One region of the Bacterioplanoides sp. SCSIO 12839 genome, then DNA from elsewhere that is predicted to be linked to it. Evidence: predicted binding sites of a transcription regulator. Region 1 holds the regulator's gene; each other region holds the start of a gene.
The links. The regulator sigma-54, encoded in region 1, starts transcription at its own class of promoters, with help from an activator protein. The targets are predictions, from matches to a motif close to TGGCACNNNNNTTGCTNT.

Region 1 (4,522 bases):
GTTGTAGACCCTCAGACCGGTGAAGCGGAAAAACCACAACGAATTAAAGTCGTGATTCAGCCAGAAAAAAAATCAGCTGAGCCCACACCCGCGGATGCAGCAGAACAACCATGAAAAAAACCTTAAAAGCTGAACACCTGGCCAAAAGCTACAATGGCCGCGAAGTGGTTAAAGACGTATCCATGTCGGTACAAAGTGGTCAGATTGTTGGCTTATTGGGCCCGAATGGCGCCGGTAAAACCACCTGCTTCTACATGATCGTTAATCTGGTTCAGGCCGATAAAGGCCGCATCAAAATTGATGATCAGGACATCAGCCACCTGCCCATGCATGGCCGCGCACAACAAGGCATTGGTTATTTACCACAGGAAGCCTCGATTTTCCGTAAGTTATCAGTCGCCGATAACATCATGGCAATTCTGGAAACCCGCAAAGACCTGAATCGACAACAACGATTGGAACGTCTCGAAGGCCTGCTGGATGAATTCCATATTCAACACATCCGCAGCAGCTTAGGTATGGCGCTATCCGGGGGCGAACGTCGCCGGGTAGAAATTGCCCGGGCCTTAGCCGCGGAACCGTCCTTTATTCTGCTGGACGAGCCTTTTGCAGGGGTGGATCCAATTTCGGTATCCGACATCATGGATATTATTCGCCAACTCAAAGACCGCGGCATCGGCGTGTTAATTACGGACCATAACGTCCGTGAAACGCTGGCCATTTGTGAAAAAGCCTACATCGTGGGTGGTGGTCATATTATTGCGGAAGGCAGCGCCGACGAGGTGCTGGCGAATGAACAAGTCCGTAAAGTGTATCTGGGAGACGACTTCCGCCTGTGATTCGCCTTGCGACGACATAAGCCAAATACGTTAAAAAAGCAAAGCAATTTTTATGACATCTCAGGGCAAACAGGGATTCCAAGTCTCGCCTCATTGCCTATAATGCTGAGTATTGGTTGGCTCATTTTTTAGTATTCGGGCCAGATGATTGCTCCGCACCTCAGGTGAATATCAACAGTTTATGAAAGCATCTCTCCAGTTAAAGATGGGTCAGCAGCTGACCATGACCCCACAGTTACAACAGGCCATTCGCTTGCTGCAACTCTCAACACTGGATCTGCAGCAGGAAATTCAGGAAGCGCTGGATTCCAACCCCATGCTGGAAAGTGAAGAGCATGGCGCTGAAGACTTTGCCCCATCCGCAAACGAAAGCTCTGATGGTACCAACAACGATCAGAGCAGCGATTCCCACGACGACAAAGAATACACCGCCACTGCGGCTGATCAGGATAACGCGGCACCCGAGCACACATTAGACGAATCTCATTCTCCGGATAATCAGGAAGTGGGCGATCACCTCTCTAATGAGCAACTTCCTGATGAACTGCCGGTCGATAGTAACTGGGATGACACTTACCAGCCTACTGCAGGCGTTGCTTCAGGGTCTGGTCCGATTGATGACGATCTTGATTATGACTCCCGCCATGCGACGACCGATGACTTACAGGATCACCTGTTGTGGCAGCTGAACCTGACGCCAATGTCGGATACCGATCGCGAGATGGCGTTGATGTTTATTGACGGTGTCGACAGTGATGGTTATCTGCACACCAGCATTGAAGATATTCTGGAAAGCATGGATCCAGAACTGGAAGTCGAAGAAGATGAAGTGAAAGTGGTGTTACGCCGCTTACAGCAATTTGACCCGGCCGGAGTATTTTGCCGTGACTTACGGGAATGCCTGCTGCTGCAATTGGCTCAGCTGCCCACTGACACACCTTGGCTAAAAGAAGCCCAGATGGTGATTGGTGATTACATTGATATGTTGGGCAGTAAAGACTACCCAACCCTGATGCGTAAAACCAAACTCAAAGAAGAGAGCCTGAAAGCGGTTCTGCGCCTGGTAAAAGAACTCAACCCGAAACCGGGAGCCGGTATTTCTCCGGATCAGGCGGAATACGTAGTTCCAGACGTTATCGTTCGCAACATTCGCGATGAATGGCGGGTAGAACTCAACCCGGATATTGCGCCGAAACTGCGCGTCAATGAAGGCTATGCCTCCTTGGTTAAACGTTCAGATAACAGTGCTGACAATACCTTTATCAAGGATCACCTGCAGGAAGCCCGCTGGTTTATTAAAAGCCTGCAGAGTCGTAACGATACCTTGCTGAAAGTTGCTACAAAAATTGTTGAATACCAGATTGAGTTCTTCGAAGAAGGCGAAGAAAAAATGAAACCTCTGGTGTTACATGACATTGCCGAAGCCGTTGGCATGCATGAATCCACCATTTCCCGGGTGACCACACAAAAGTACATGCACACACCGCGTGGTATTTTTGAGCTGAAATATTTCTTCTCCAGCCATGTCAGCACCGACTCCGGTGGTGAGTGTTCTTCGACAGCCATTCGTGCCATGATCAAAAAACTGATCGCCGAAGAAAACCAACGCAAACCATTAAGCGACAATAAAATTGCCGCCATATTGGGCGAAAAGGGTATTAAGGTAGCTCGCCGTACTGTGGCTAAATACCGCGAAGCGATGCAAATACCGCCGTCAAATGAACGCAAGCAGCTGATTTAAGTCAGCGCAATCTAACCTCAGACAAAACAAGAAGGAGTCTGACTATGCAGATTAATGTAAGTGGCCATCATGTTGAGATCACTGAAGCCATGCAGGGCCATGTTGAGGAAAAGATGGGCAAAATCACCCGTCATTTTGACAACATTACCACCGCTCAGGTCACTCTGACAGTAGAAAAAGACGAACGCCACCACGCTGAAGCCACCATTCACGTCAGTGGTGCGGATCTGAATGCCAGTGCCGACAGCGATGATATGTATGCCGCCATCGACGCCATGATTGATAAACTGGATCGTCAGGTTCTGAAACACAAAGAAAAACTGGTTGCACGTAAGCACGGTCACTGATTCAGGTTTTATCATGAGCACCGCCATCACCGATATCTTAAGCGCCGAGCAGAGTGAAATTGATGTTCCGGTTTCCAGCAAAAAAAAGCTGCTGGAATACCTGGGAGAAAAAATCTCATCACAGCTGGCTGGCAGTACCGCCGACGATATTTTTGAGCGTTTGTTAGGACGCGAGCGTCTTGGCAGTACCGGAATCGGTGAAGGCATTGCAATCCCGCACTGCCGTTTAAAAGAATGCACCCAGGCCTTTGGCGTGCTGTTACGGCTGCAACAACCGATCGACTATGACGCAATTGATCGTCAACCGGTCGACCTGGTGTTTGCCTTGCTGGTGCCCGAAGAAGCGACTGATGAGCACCTGCAAATATTATCGATGTTAGCCCGCAATTTCAGTGAGCCGGCCTTCCGCGAAGCGTTGAGGAATGCCCCGGATACTTGTCAGTTTTATAAACGCGCTTTAAGCGCCCAATAAAATTTCCGGACAAATTGTGAGCACACGTCACAAATAGTCACAAAACCCTGCTATAACTGAACTATTCGGTACTGAACTATTTGGTTATGTGCCGATCTGAATTGTCTCCTCATTTCAAGGAACGTTTTATGCGTCTTGTGGTAATCAGTGGCCGGTCTGGCTCAGGTAAATCCAGTGCATTACATGTACTGGAAGATTGCGGTTTTTATTGCATTGACAACCTGCCTATTGGCTTGCTTGACGACCTGGTACTGGAAACGCACAACGAAGAGCGATTAAAAAAAGTGGCCGTCAGTGTTGATGCCCGCAACCTGGCACACACCTTCGAGCAGATTCAGAACACCCTGCACAACCTGCCTCACCACGAATACAAACTGGAAGTCATTTATCTGGATGCCGGTGATGATGTGTTATTACAACGCTTCAGTGCTACCCGTCGCAAACACCCACTGACTAATGACGCTACCTCCCTGTCCGAAGCGATTGACCAGGAACGGCAACTACTGGAACCAATTGCTAATATTGCCGACCTGACACTGGATACCACCAGCATGTCAGTCCACGAGTTACGCTTCCTGATTAAAAAACGTGTTGCTGAAAAAGAAGGCAGCGACATTGCCATCCTGTTTAAGTCTTTTGGCTTTAAATACGGCATCCCGAAAGACGCAGACTACGTATTTGATGTCCGTAATCTGCCCAACCCCTATTGGGACCCGGCATTACGCCAGTTCACCGGCCGTGATAAAGAAATTCAGGATTTCCTCAGCAGTAAAGAAGAAGTGGGTCGCATGCAGCGGGATATCGCTCAGTTTGTCGACAACTGGCTGCCGTCCTTTATAGAAGCCAATCGCAGTTATATGACCATTGCCATTGGTTGTACCGGCGGACAACATCGCTCAGTATTTATGGCCGAGCAATTAGCTGGACAATTCCGCGATCAGTTCGCTAATGTTCAGGTTCGCCATCGCGAACAAGCGATAGTCGAATAATCCTTTTAATTTAACCGGTGTAACTCAGAGACCACGGAATGATTTGCCAGGAAATCACCATCATCAACAAGCTGGGGCTGCATGCTCGTGCGGCAGCCAAACTGGTGTCAACCGCTTCAGCTTTTTCCAGTCAG
Region 2 (4,522 bases), 1.6 Mb from region 1:
TTTACAGCAACGACTGCCGAGCCTCAGGCTCTGGCCGCGTTAGGGCTGACCAGTACCTTTACCGTGACGGGTCAGGATGAAGTCGATAAAACCAACAGTTTCCGGATTAACCTGACGGTTCCGGCACCGGATAATGACAACCGCAGCGGCTCCGTGCTGATTTCTCTGGATGAAGATTACCGCTCAGTACAACAGTTAGCGGCGAGCATTAACCGCCAGCTGAACAGTCAGGACGCTGATAGCTATATTGGTGTGCGCGCTGAAGCCGTTGAAATTGAACCTCGGGTAGCACCGCCAGAATTTAAACTGCAGCTGGTGGCCGTAGAATCGGGTGAACCATCCATTATTTCCATCAGTGATGTTACCGCCGGTGGTCCGGATATTTCACAAGGCGATTTGTTTGGTTTGCTGCAGGTTGACCCTAACAATGCCAGCTTATTAACCACAGGTATTGCCGGTGTCAGCAATGAATATCCGGAGCAAAAAGTCACGTTGACTGACCCGGACGGTAACGAAACCGTGATCACCATTCCGGAAAATGCCGAAGCGAATGAAATTGTTTCCATTTTTAACCAGCAGCCGGGTGTCACTACTTCCGCTATCAGTACCATGAATATCCCGTTAAGCGGTTTCAACTCGCCGGGTAATGATATGCGCCTGACGTTGAATGGCCAGCAGCTGACGTCAACCTCGATTCCGGATCTGGTTGAAGAAATTAATTCATTACGCAGCACAACCTTGCCAGCCTTTAACGCTTCCACCAATGAAGCGGGTGATTTGATCATTACCAACGATATTGGTCGTGACATTAAGCTTGAAATCAGCAGCCCGGTGGTCACCGACTCGATTGTGGTGCAGGGTGCTCAGAACTCCGGACCGGTTGTGTTAGGTGGCACGGCTACCGCTGATACCGCGGCAGCTGTGGGTGGTGTGGTGACATTCACTCTGAATGAAAATTACTCGCTGAGTAATCCGGATCCGGTTGTTTCCGGTATCTTTGGCGCGTTAACCGAAGATGAATTCACGCCATTCACCTTGAATGCTTTTGATCCAACCGATCAGGACACCTACAACCACGCGACCTCAACCACCATTTATGACAGCCTGGGTAACGCCCATGTGATGACTCAGTTCTTTGTTAAAGAGCCGGTCGACCCAACACGACCGAATGAACAAAATCTGTGGGCGATGTATGTACAGATTGATGGCCGCGAAGTGGGTGATCCGGATGCAACGCTGCCATTCCCGCAAAACCTGGAACCGACCCGTTACCGCCAGGAGCTGTTCTTTAATCAGGACGGCACGCTGGATACTGAAGCAACCGGCGATATCTTTATTACTAACTGGGATCCGGTGGATGCCGATGGCAACCCGAACGGTGCTATTGGTTCGGTGAATGTCTTAGAAGGTGGCTTGCCGTTAACGGAGCCGCCAACCAACTCTAACTTCCAGATTAGCCTGGATGGCTCGACCCAGTTTGGTAGCCCATTCTCGGTCAATGAAGTGAACCAGAATGGCTATTCCACTGGTCGTCTGACCGGTCTGGAAGTCGACAGTGAAGGAATTATCTTTGCCCGTTTCACCAATGGTCAGGCACAGACGTTAGGGCAGGTGGCGCTGGGTAACTTCCGTAATCCGGAAGGACTGACGCCACTGGGCGATACCGGCTGGGCTGAGTCGTTTGAATCGGGTGTGCCGACCATTGGCTCACCAAGAACTGCTTCGTTTGGTCAGATTCGTTCTTCTGCTTTGGAAGACTCGAACGTGGATCTGTCTGAAGAATTAGTCGGGTTAATCATTGCCCAGCGAAACTTCCAGGCCAGTTCCAAAACCATTGAAACGGTGGATCAGGTGACACAAACCATCCTGCAGATCTAATCTCATTTAGTAAGCCAAGCTTTTAATAGCAGCAACAGGACGTTGCGTGCTCATCAGCAGAGCCATGGAGGGCGATTGTGATGAGTGCGGCTAAAAGCTTAGTTTACTGAACATGCATCTATTTCAGAGCGGCAAGCCCCTTCCGTTATCTTGACGGAAAACTTGCCGCTGCTCCCGTCAAAAAACCTTCTTTTCTATCTAAGTGATTGAAAAATAATAAAAAATCTTACTTGGCACAGCCCGTGCAGTATCTCATTCAGATTACCAAAGACTGTTTGAGGTTCCGTTATGGATCGTGCCCTTTACATCGCAATGTCAGGCGCTAAACAAAATACCCTGAATCAAAGTGCGCGTGCCAATAACCTGGCCAATGTGAACACCACTGGTTTCAGAGCCGACTATGCCCAGAGCCGTGCGATGGGCGTTTTTGGTGAACACTTTCCGACGCGTGCTTATGCGATGACCGAGCGCCCGTCCAGTGATTTTCGCCAAGGGCCGTTAATCGAAACCGGCCGCCGGATGGATGTCACCATCGAAGGTGCAGGTTGGTTTGCGGTACAGGGGCCTAACGGTGAAGAAGCTTACACCCGCGCCGGAGACTTAAGTGTCGATCCAACCGGACGTTTATTAAACGGCAGTGGCCTTCAGTTATTGGGTGACGGTGGCCCGGTGGTGTTGCCGGAATTTGAAAAAATTGAAATCAGTCGCGCAGGTATTGTCACGGTACAACCATTAGGTGAAGCACCAACGGCGGTAGCCGAACCCGTGCAACTGAAATTAGTGAACCCAGATCCGGCGTTACTGGAAAAAGGTGAAGATGGTTTATTCCGCTTTCGTGATCCGGCCACACAACAGGCTCCCGTTGACCCGAACATTACTCTGGTCAATGGTTTTGTTGAAGGCAGTAACGTCAACGCCGTAAAAGAATTAACCGACCTGATTGCCATTAATCGTCAGTATGAAATGCAGGTCAAAATGATGAAGAAAGCCGATGAAAATGCTCAGGCGGCTACCCAGATTTTATCCGCGCAATGATCCGCGACTGAATTAAGAGGAAAAAATTATGTTACCAGCACTTTGGGTAAGTAAAACCGGCCTTGAAGCTCAGGATCTTGCGCTATCGACGGTATCGAACAACCTGGCCAACGTTGCCACCACTGGCTTCAAAAAAGACCGCCCGGTATTTGAAGATTTGTTGTATCAAATCCAGCGTCAACCAGGTGCCAACTCATCGGCCGATAGTCGTTTACCGTCGGGTTTGCAATTAGGTACCGGTGTTCGTACTGCCGGGACACAAAAGATTTTTACCACGGGTTCATTGGAATTAACCGACCAGCCTCTGGATTTAGCCATTAATGGACGTGGCTTTTTTCAGATTACCTTGCCAGACGGCAATATTGGTTACACCCGCGACGGTACTTTTCATATTAACGATGAAGGCACCGTGGTGAATGTAAATGGTTATCCTCTGGAGCCACAAATCACCATTCCGGAACAGGCTAATAAAGTCACCGTCAGTAAAGACGGCATTGTTCAGGTCACGATTAATGGTGACCCGAATCCTCAGGAATTAGGTCAGCTGGAAACCATGGATTTTATTAATCCAGCGGGCCTGGAATCCACTGGTGGCAATATATTTCTGGAAACAGCTTCCAGTGGTGCGCCGCAAGGTGGCACACCTTCTGAAGATGGTTTTGGCAGTGTTGAACAAGGCGCACTGGAAAAATCCAACGTCGAAGTGGTGGAGGAACTGGTGAAAATGATCACCGTCCAGCGCTCTTACGAAATGAACTCCAAAGTTGTATCAGCCGCAGATGGCATGCTGCAATTCCTGACACAAAACGTGTAGGAGGATGTATGAAAAAACTCATCACGTTATCATCATTATCGATTCTGACGGCCTGTACTTCGGTTCCGTTTGAGCCAGATGTGTACCCGAATGATCCGGACTATGCGCCGGTTTCTGCCCAAAGCCTGCAGCCGACTCCCAGTGTCAGTGGTTCACTATTTAATCCAGCGTACACCAATGGATTTTTTACTGATCAACAAGCGCGTCGTGTGGGTGACATTATTACGGTCATTTTTGATGAGCGTTATCGTTCCAGTAAATCGGCCGAAACGACGATGGAAAAAGATTCCAGCGCGGTGATCACGCCGACCGCCATTGCGGGTATGGTGCCTGGCTGGCGTAACGTCAGTCTGACTACCGATTATGACAGTGAAAAAGAATTTACCGGTACTGGTGAGGCGGATCGCTCCAACAGTTTAACCGGCCAGATCAGCGTGTCTGTAGCGGACATTATGCCGAACGGCATTTTAAAAATTCGCGGCGAAAAATGGTTAACCCTGAGTGAAGGTGACGAATATATCCGAATTACCGGCATGATTCGTCCGCAGGATATTTCACCGGATAATATGGTGTCATCCAGCAAGGTGGCTGATGCCCGAATTTCTTTTGGTGGCCGTGGTGCGCTGAATAATTCGACCAAACCTGGGTTGGGTGATCGTATCCTGAACTCGCCTTGGTGGCCTTTCTGATGATGGCTTTATGGCAACTTTATGACCACTTTACGATAAGTGTGTCCAGTGTGAGGGAAGCGTAATGAAAGTCCTGGTATTAATGGTTTCTCTGCTGCTGACAAAC
Region 3 (4,522 bases), 350 kb from region 1:
GGGGATCAGCCCAAGAACCTTGCGTTATAAAGTGGCAAAGTTACGGGACGAAGGAATTGATGTCGAAAGCATGCTTGCAGCGTGTTAATCGTCCGCTGATTTAAACCATAAAAAACGCCAGCGTGAAAAGGCTGGCGTTTTTTATGGCTGGATATGTATGCTGCGAATTAATCCAGGTTTTCACCCAGCATGATATCCGCTGCTTTATGGGCAATCATTACCGTCGGGGCATTAGTATTGCCGCCAACCAGAGTCGGCATAATGGAAGCATCAACAACCCATAAATTCTCAAGTCCATGAACTTTCAGCTCAGTATCCACAACCGCCATGTCATCATCACCCATTTTACAGGTGCCCACCGGGTGATAAATGGTGTCTGCTTTTTTACGGATAAACTCAACTAATTCTTCATCGGTTTGAACATCACTCCCCGGGAAAATTTCGTCGCCACGACAGTGATCAAATGCGGGTTGAGCCATAATGTTGCGCACATGCTTGATCCCTTTCAGCAGAGTTTCAACATCGGCCGGATCGGATAAATAACGCGGATCAATCGCCGGAGCCTCTGCCGGGTTACGACTCTTTAAGCGTACCGTGCCGCGGCTTTTGGGACGCAGATCACAGATATGGCAAGAGTAAGCCCATTGCAGTGTAAAACGCAGATCCAGTGCATGGTTGTCCAGCGGTGCTGCGGTCATGTGGATTTGTAAATCCGGAATGTCCTGTTGTTCGTCACTTTTGATAAAACCGCCGGATTCCGCTGCATTGGACGTCAGTGGGCCTTCACGATTCAGAGCGTAATTGGCAACGGCTTTCACGCCAGTCGGGATGTAATAGCTTGGGGCAAAGCTTAAGGCATTGCGCTTTGTCGACTTGGTAACCGCAATCACATCCAGGTGATCTTGCAGGTTTTCACCCACGCCGGGCAGTTCAGCTACCTGAGAAATGCCATGGCGATCCAGCTCGGCTTTTGGGCCAACTCCAGACAACAGTAATAACTGTGGAGAGTTAATCGCGCCACCGGATAAAATCACTCGAGTGGCATCAATGCGCTTAGTCTCGCTTTCACCGTTTTGTGTGTACTCAACGCCACTGGCACGTTTACCATCAAACAGCACACGATTAGCCAGTGCGCCTGAGATAACCGTCAGATTGGAGCGATCAAGCACTGGGTGCAATTGCCCACGAGCGGCTGACCAGCGTTCACCATTCTTTTGTGTGACCTGATAAAAACCAACACCTTCTTGTTCTTCGCCATTAAAGTCATTATTCAGCGCAAAACCAGCCTGCTGCCCGGCTTCAACAAAGGTTTCGCTCACCGGGTGGCGATAACGCAGATCGGCAACGTTTAAGCCACCACCAACGCCATGATAATCGTCGGCACCCCGTTCCTGATTTTCACTGCGTTTGAAAATGGGCAGAACGTCGTCATAACTCCAGCCATTGTTGCCCAGTTCAGCCCAGTGATCGTAGTCCCAACGATGGCCGCGGGTATAGATCATGGCATTGATGGACGATGAGCCACCGAAGGTTTTACCTCGCGGACAAAAAATTTCGCGGTTATCCAATTGCTCCTGAGGCTCGGTCCAGTACTGCCAGTTGCGCTTTTTACTGTGCATCATGGCAATAACCCCTACCGGAATTTTTACCATCAGGCTGTTATCAGCCGGGCCTGCTTCCAGCAAGCAGACCTTGTTGTTTGGGTCTTCAGATAAACGTCGTGCCAGGGTAGAGCCTGCGGAGCCGGCACCCACAATCAAATAGTCGTAACTCATGACCTGTATTTCCTTTGATCTTATTTTTTATGCCGTTGTTATAACGCACAGCCCATATTTTGATAAGTATTTTGATAATAAAGCTCTGTAAAACCGTGAAAGTTTCGTGAGGGCAGAGAAAAAAGGTCATGAATCGTGAAGAAGTAACAGGAGTTGGCAAGCAGTTTGCAAAACTCAGTCAAGAGTTAAAAAAATGACGCGCAAACAGAATAACAGCGTCAGTAAATGGTTTTGGATTCGGCTTTCGAGGTAAATGACATGGTAAATAATCGCGTTGATGTGAATGCTGTATTAATGCAAATGCGCCAGGTGAAAGACCAGATTCGCAGTAACCATGAAAACCAGAATGCCGGCCAGGTTGATCAGCTGCGTCCGCAGGCGATCACGAACCCTCAGGGCGCTGAAAAGCCGGTCGGTGATCCGACAGCACCCAACTTTCAGGATATGTTTAAAAACGCCATTGATACCGTTAATGCCAATCAGAAGACCTCGGGTGATTTGCAGAAGCGTTTTGAGCAGGGCGACCCCAGCGTTGACTTGCCGGAAGTGATGATTGCCATGCAAAAATCATCGGTATCGTTTCAGGCAATGACCCAGGTACGTAATAAGCTGGTTGAAGCTTATAAAGACGTGATGAACATGCCGGTGTAAGCAGGATCTGAATCATGGAAAATGCACCTGCACAAACTGCCCCGGCAGCAGCCAATCCAGCGACCAATGATGCACCGGTAAACCAGGAAGAACTCCCGGCTAATACGGGTGAAAATCCGGATGAAGGCGCACACCCGGTTCTGGCTGGTTTTAACAAACTGACCATTGTGCGTCAGGCTGGCGTGATTGCTGGTGTTGCTCTGGTAATTGCGTTGGCGATTGCGATCATGATCTGGTCTCAGGACCCCAGCTACAAACCTTTAATTACCCGTCTGCAGGATCATAACGCTCAGGACATTATTGAAGTTTTGCAGCGTGAAGGCATACCGTTTGAAATTGATCCGGGTTCTCAGATTTTAATGGTGCAGGCCAATGATCTGCACGAAGCACGTATGGTGTTGGCATCGGCCAGTTTAATCGATGATAAAACTGTGGGCCTGGAAGTGCTGGATCAGGACAGCAAACTTGGCACCAGTCAGTTTATTGAAAATGCCCGTTACCGTCGTGGTTTAGAAGGTGAACTGGCGCGTACCATCACCTCTGTAAAAGCGGTGCGTAATGCCCGCGTTCATCTGGCGCTGCCAAAACAATCGGTGTTTGTACGCGATCAGCGCAAGCCACGAGCGTCGGTATTTGTTGAAATTTATCCCGGCCGTGAGTTGTCCAAAAATCAGGTCGAAGCCATCGTCAATCTGGTGGCATCGAGTGTTTCTGAGATGGACAAAGGTGATGTGTCGGTGGTGGACCAGCAAGGCAACTTGTTGTCCAAAGAAGAAGAGCAAAGCGACGAAATTCTGGCAACCAAACAACTGGAATACACCGAAAAAGTCGAAGGTTCGATTGCTCAGGCGGTGAATAATATTCTGCGACCAGTGTTAGGTGTAGAAAATTACAAAGCGGAAGTCTCAGCTGATGTCGACTTCACCGTTCAGGAACAAACTGAAGAACTGTACAACCCGGATCTGATTGCGCTGCGCAGCGAACAATTAATTGATGAAGAAAACTCAGGTGCTCCCGATGGTGGCATTCCGGGTGCGTTATCCAATCAACCGCCAGTTGATGCTACGGTGCCGGAAGAAGCGACTGGCCCGGGCGCCGGAGGTGGTGCGCCGGTGAATCGCCGCTCAGAAGCGACCCGCAATTACGAAGTCGATCGTACCCTCAGTTTTAAACAACATCAGGTGGGCCGTATTCGCCGTTTAACGGTTGCCGTGGTGGTGAATGATCGTGAAACCCTGAATGCCGATGGCGATACCGTCTATGTGCCCTGGCAGGCGGCCGATTTACAGCGTCTGGAAGTGCTGGTGAAAGATGCTGTGGGCTTTAACGCCGCTCGCGGTGACAGTGTGAACGTGATTAATTCCGCCTTTATGGGCGACGGTGATTTGTCGCTGGGCGATCCGGATTTCTGGACTCAGCCATGGTTCTGGGAAATCATGAAACAAATCATGGCCGGACTATTTATCCTGGTACTTATCTTCGGTGTGATCCGGCCTACAATTAAAAGTATTGCCAACCGTGGCCGTGAAGATAATGAGCTGACGCTGCTGGAAGAACTGGAAGATGCCGAAGCGGGCCTGGATGAAGAGAAAGTCACGCTGTCGGGTATGGATGAGTTCCTGCTGCCGGGCGCCTCGGAAAGTTTTGAACGTCAACTGGACGCATTAAAAGGTCTGATTGCTGAAGATCCGGCACGGGTGGCGCAAGTCGTAATTAAATGGGTGAACGAAGGCGATGGCTGAAGAAAATGCACCGGCAGAAGCAGGTGATGGTGACCTGTCTTCCCTGAGCCGGGTGGATCGTGCAGCAGTATTGCTGATGACACTGGGCGAAAAAGACGCCGCAGAAATTCTTAAACACATGGGGCCAAAAGAGGTTCAGAAAGTCGGCACCACCATGGCGACCCTGACCAATGTGAACCAGACTCAGGTCGAAGGTGTGGTGGCTGAATTCCTTGAGTCTGTCAGTGGTCAGACCGGTATGGGCCTGGGCTCCGATGCCTATATCCGTAATATGCTGACCCAGGCACTGGGTTCTGATAAAGCCGGTGCCCTGATTGACCGTATTTTGCTGGGCGGCAACACCACCGGGCTGGA
Region 4 (4,522 bases), 1.6 Mb from region 1:
CACCGCCAGGTCAGTACCAAAGGCCACCTGAGCCGGAGCTCCGGCACTGGTTGGTTGCGACTCGGATGCTAAAATCGAACTGGTATCTTCAATAATGCCGGAATCCGCGGCACCAATTGCCAGGCCATTAGACACTAATCTCTGACCCTGCTCTTGTAACACACTGGCACCGGCATCCACGTTAACAATCGCCGATACAAGAGAAGTTAATCGTGGTGGCTGGTTGGCAACCTGAATCTGAATATCGCTTAACACACCGTTCACTACGCCATTGGCGTTGGCTTCATAACCCTGCAAACGTGAGCCGTTGTTAGCAACGACATAGCCATCTTTATCCAGTGAAAAAATGCCGGAACGGGTATAAGAAACCGAGCCGCGATCATTCAGCACAAAAAAACCATTGCCATCGATGGCCATATCCAGCGAGTTTTGTGTTCCGCTGATATTACCCTGACTGAATTGTTGGCGAACATTATCCACCATCACACCACTGCCGACCGGCTGCACACCCGTACCTAATAATGTTGTGGTGTAGACATCTGAAAACTCAGCACGGGATTGCTTAAAGCCTGTGGTGCTGGCATTGGAAATATTATTACCACGTACTTCCAGGTCCGTAGAGGCAGCACGAATTCCACTTAAACCGATATTAAAAGCCATAATTTTACTCCTGTCGGAATTTATTCGAGCTGAGTTACGAACTCAGAACCTGTTTAATCTGATCCATTCCCGCTTTCTGACCACCGGTCAGGTTCAATGTCACCTGGCCTCCCGGGCCCATCGTGACACTGTCAACGCGAGAACTCATTTCCATGCCCAGTTGTTCCGACTGACCGGCAACCGTAGCACTGACATTAAATTTGTATTCGCCCGGCGGATAAGGAACCATGATTTTGTTGCCGTTATCGTCAGTCACAAATTCGCCGTCTTCATCTTTCAGATATTCCTGGCGATTTAATTTACTGGCATCAAACTGCACCACTTCGCCATCCACCATCAGATTTAAACCATCCCAGCGAACCGACATAGGCCCTTCACCACGCGCTCCCAACGAGAAACGTTCGAGTAACTGACCATTTTCATCTTCGATGCGTAATTCCATATTGCTGGCACTGCCCGGCACTTCGGTGTAGCCACTGACAATGCCGTTATGCAATAACAGACCATTTTGATTGCCTTCAACAATGACATTCTGGCCAACCATACTGGATGCCTGCAGTGCCGAAGCGGAGCTGAATTTGGATGCCAGACTGTCGGTGGTATCGTTTAACTGGCCAATACCTTCAACCGTCGAGAACTGCGCTAATTGAGCAACAAATGCCTGGTTATCCGTCGGTTTTAATGGGTTCTGGTTTTTTAACTGCGCCACCATTAATTCCAGGAAGGCATCGCGACCCAATTCGTTGTCGGTATTTTTGGTATTTTCTTTGTTGTTATTCTGATATTGCTCAAGCACCTGAGCAGAATCACCAACGTTATTAATAGTCATGATTCGCTCCTTACTGACCCAGCGTTAACGTACGCTGCAGCATTTGTTTGGCGGTTTTTAATACTTCGACATTCATCTGATAACTACGGGATGAAGACATCATGTCGGTCATTTCTTCCACCACATTCACATTGGGGTAATACACATAACCATCTTCATTCGCCATTGGATGATCGGGCTGAAAGCGGGGCTTCAGTGGCGCATCTTTTTCGACAATGCCTTTTACCTGCACACCAATTCCGGTGCTTCCTTTGAGCTGTTGAAACTCACCCTTTTCATTCACGGCTATAAATTCTTTTTGCATCACGGCAAACCAGGGCTTGCGGGCACGGTAGGTTTCTTCAACAGAACTGGATGCACTTTCGGCATTGGCAATATTACTGGCCGTGGTGTTCAGCCGAATGGACTGGGCATTCATGCCGGAACCGGCGATATCAAATACATTGGTTAATGACATGATTATTCTCCCCGCACTGCGTTGCGCAGCCCTTTAAACTTACCACTGAGGAATTCGAAGGTAGCGTTGTAATCCATGCTGTTTTTAGCAAACTGCGCTTTTTCAATCTGGCTATCCACAGTATTACCATCAATCGATGGCTGACTTGGATTGCGATACAACAAATGCTCATCCACCCGGGTACTGCCGCTAAGGTGCCCGGAGTGGGTTTTCTCAACTGACAAGCTTTGCTGGGCTTCAACTTCACCCACTAACACCGCACGAAAATTGATATCGCGGGCCTTGAATCCCGGGGTATCGGCATTCGCCAGGTTGTTCGCCAGAATTTCGGATCGTGCCGCACGCAGTTGTAAAGCGCTTGCGTGGAGTCCTAATGCGTTGTCGAAATTGATTGAAGCCATGTTGTTGCCACTTGTGTGTTATCTCGCTTGCAATGGATACAGCAAACACAATGCCAACTATAAAAACCCTTTATTTTCATACACTTAAGGATTTTAACAGTTTGGCAAAACGGCAATAGCAGAGAGGAAGATTGCCGCAGCGGCAAACCAGCGGCAAACAAAAAACCGCCCGAAGGCGGTTTTAGTCATCGTGATACGACGATAGGTAACAGGCAGAAGAGCGACTTATTCCAGAGCGCTGAGTCAAAACTCATTTTGCCCGATAGATAATGCCCGGGTGACACTGAACCATTTCAAAATAATCCTGCAGATTATTCATCGCCTCCGATGCACCCAGCATCAGATAGCCACCAGGATTAAGCGAAGCGTGCATTCGCTTGAGAATATCCAGCTTCAGATCTGCTGAAAAATAAATCAAAACGTTGCGGCAAAAAATAATGTCGAACTTCCCTAACAACGAAAAGTTCTGCTGCAGATTTTGCGGACGAAAATCGACGCGACTTTTGATTTGCGCATTAATGCTCCAGCTGTCGTTTTCTTCGGGTGAGAAATAGGCTTTCAGGTAAGCATCACTCATACCGCGGCGTATTGCGAGTTGCTGGTATTTACCGGCTTTTGCTGATGCCAGTGCTGACGGCGAAATATCCGTCGCAACAATTCGCTCTCCGGCCGGCAAGGCTCCCGGGTTTTTACGCTTAAACTCCTCAATTTCGATACTGAGAGAATAAGGTTCTTGCCCGGTGGAACACGCCGCTGACCAGACTTTTGGCGCTCTGCGTTTTGCAGCCGCTTCCGGTAGCAGTTTGTCGCGAAAAATACGATACGGATGATCGTCCCGAAACCACAATGTCTCATTCGTGGTCATGGCATCAACAACCGATTCCTGCAACTTCCGGTCGGTTGTCATCTTTGCCATCAGATCAGAGAAGGTCAGCAGAGATTCCCGCTCCAGCAACCGTCGTAAGCGGCTGGTAACCAGATATTCTTTGCCTTCTCCAAGCATAATACCGCTGGAGTCTTCCAGTATTTTCCGGAACTTGTTGTACTCGTCAGCTGAAATGGTAAGCGTCATTATTTACCTTGTTTTTCCATTAGTGCCTATGTCCTTTTCACGCATTATCAATGCGCAGGGCAACCTGTTCAGCCAGAACATCAGGATCAAACTTAGCGATAAAGTTATCCGCCCCGACTTTTTCAACCATGGCTTTATTAAATACACCACTCAACGAGGAATGCAGAACCACATAAAAGTCCCCCATCCGGCTGTCACTGCGAATGCGCGAGGTCAGGGTGTAGCCATCCATCTCTGGCATTTCAATGTCGGAAATCAACATCATGTAGCGATCAGAAGGCGACTCGCCACCTTCAACAATCGATTCCAGATGCTCCCAGGCCTCTTTGCCATCGTTTAATGCCACCACTTCAACACCAATGTGCTCCAGGCAGCGGGTAATCTGCTTACGGGCAATTTTTGAATCATCCACAATCATCACACACTGGGCATGTGCGGCTTCCTGAACTTCTTCAGAAATTACGCCTTCACTGATTTCTTCATTGATCGGCGCCACTTCCGCCAGGATTTTTTCCACATCAATGATTTCAACCAGCTGATTATCCACCTCTGTCACGGCCGTCAGATAATGGTCGCGTCCAGTACCCTTCGGTGGCGGATGAATCTCTTCCCAGTTCATATTCACAATGCGCTCAACGCCCGCCACCAGAAAGCCCTGGGTTTTACCGTTGTATTCGGTAATGATCACAAACGTGTCGTCTAAGGTCGGCAAGGGTGCATTGCCGGTTGCCATACTCATATCCATGATGGGCAACGTACCGGAACGAATGTGAGCGACCCCTCTTACCACGGGATGACTTCCCGGCAGAATGGTCAGCTCCGGACATTGCAATACCTCACGAACCTTAAACACATTAATGCCGTAAATCTGAGCACCATTAACCCGGAACAACAACAACTCCAGCCGGTTCTCACCTACCAGTTGTGTTCTTTGGTTTACGGTGTCGAGAACACCTGCCATATCAAACTCCTGAGCGGATTTTTCATAACCCGGCATAACCTTTGCTGAGGTTCCTGATAACTCAACGAATCGTCAGAAAATTGCCGGATTTATGACACAAAATTTCAACAATAACTTGAGCATAGTCCAGAACCTGAAAATT

Region 2: the regulator sigma-54 is predicted to act here: its motif matches at 2,110-2,127, upstream of flgF (flagellar basal-body rod protein FlgF).
Region 3: the regulator sigma-54 is predicted to act here: its motif matches at 1,930-1,947, upstream of fliE (flagellar hook-basal body complex protein FliE).
Region 4: the regulator sigma-54 is predicted to act here: its motif matches at 2,386-2,403, upstream of flgB (flagellar basal body rod protein FlgB).

What each region holds. Positions count from the first base shown of each region.
Region 1 covers NZ_CP073745.1:319,662-324,183, reverse strand. Annotated here, with positions in the region: gene lptA (lipopolysaccharide transport periplasmic protein LptA) at 1-114, shown strand, start outside; gene lptB (LPS export ABC transporter ATP-binding protein) at 111-839, shown strand; gene KFF03_RS01560 (RNA polymerase factor sigma-54) at 1,021-2,580, shown strand; gene hpf (ribosome hibernation-promoting factor, HPF/YfiA family) at 2,625-2,927, shown strand; gene ptsN (PTS IIA-like nitrogen regulatory protein PtsN) at 2,941-3,399, shown strand; gene rapZ (RNase adapter RapZ) at 3,528-4,388, shown strand; gene KFF03_RS01540 (HPr family phosphocarrier protein) at 4,427-4,522, shown strand, end outside.
Region 2 covers NZ_CP073745.1:2,619,356-2,623,877, reverse strand. Annotated here, with positions in the region: gene KFF03_RS12070 (flagellar hook-basal body complex protein) at 1-1,878, shown strand, start outside; gene flgF (flagellar basal-body rod protein FlgF) at 2,167-2,913, shown strand; gene flgG (flagellar basal-body rod protein FlgG) at 2,942-3,727, shown strand; gene KFF03_RS12055 (flagellar basal body L-ring protein FlgH) at 3,736-4,416, shown strand; gene KFF03_RS12050 (flagellar basal body P-ring protein FlgI) at 4,481-4,522, shown strand, end outside.
Region 3 covers NZ_CP073745.1:671,208-675,729, forward strand. Annotated here, with positions in the region: gene KFF03_RS03180 (sigma-54 dependent transcriptional regulator) at 1-88, shown strand, start outside; gene KFF03_RS03185 (GMC family oxidoreductase) at 168-1,775, opposite strand; gene fliE (flagellar hook-basal body complex protein FliE) at 2,034-2,426, shown strand; gene fliF (flagellar basal-body MS-ring/collar protein FliF) at 2,441-4,168, shown strand; gene fliG (flagellar motor switch protein FliG) at 4,161-4,522, shown strand, end outside.
Region 4 covers NZ_CP073745.1:2,624,997-2,629,518, forward strand. Annotated here, with positions in the region: gene KFF03_RS12070 (flagellar hook-basal body complex protein) at 1-660, opposite strand, end outside; gene KFF03_RS12075 (flagellar hook assembly protein FlgD) at 695-1,489, opposite strand; gene flgC (flagellar basal body rod protein FlgC) at 1,500-1,946, opposite strand; gene flgB (flagellar basal body rod protein FlgB) at 1,949-2,347, opposite strand; gene KFF03_RS12090 (protein-glutamate O-methyltransferase CheR) at 2,598-3,419, opposite strand; gene KFF03_RS12095 (chemotaxis protein CheV) at 3,457-4,380, opposite strand; gene flgA (flagellar basal body P-ring formation chaperone FlgA) at 4,472-4,522, shown strand, end outside.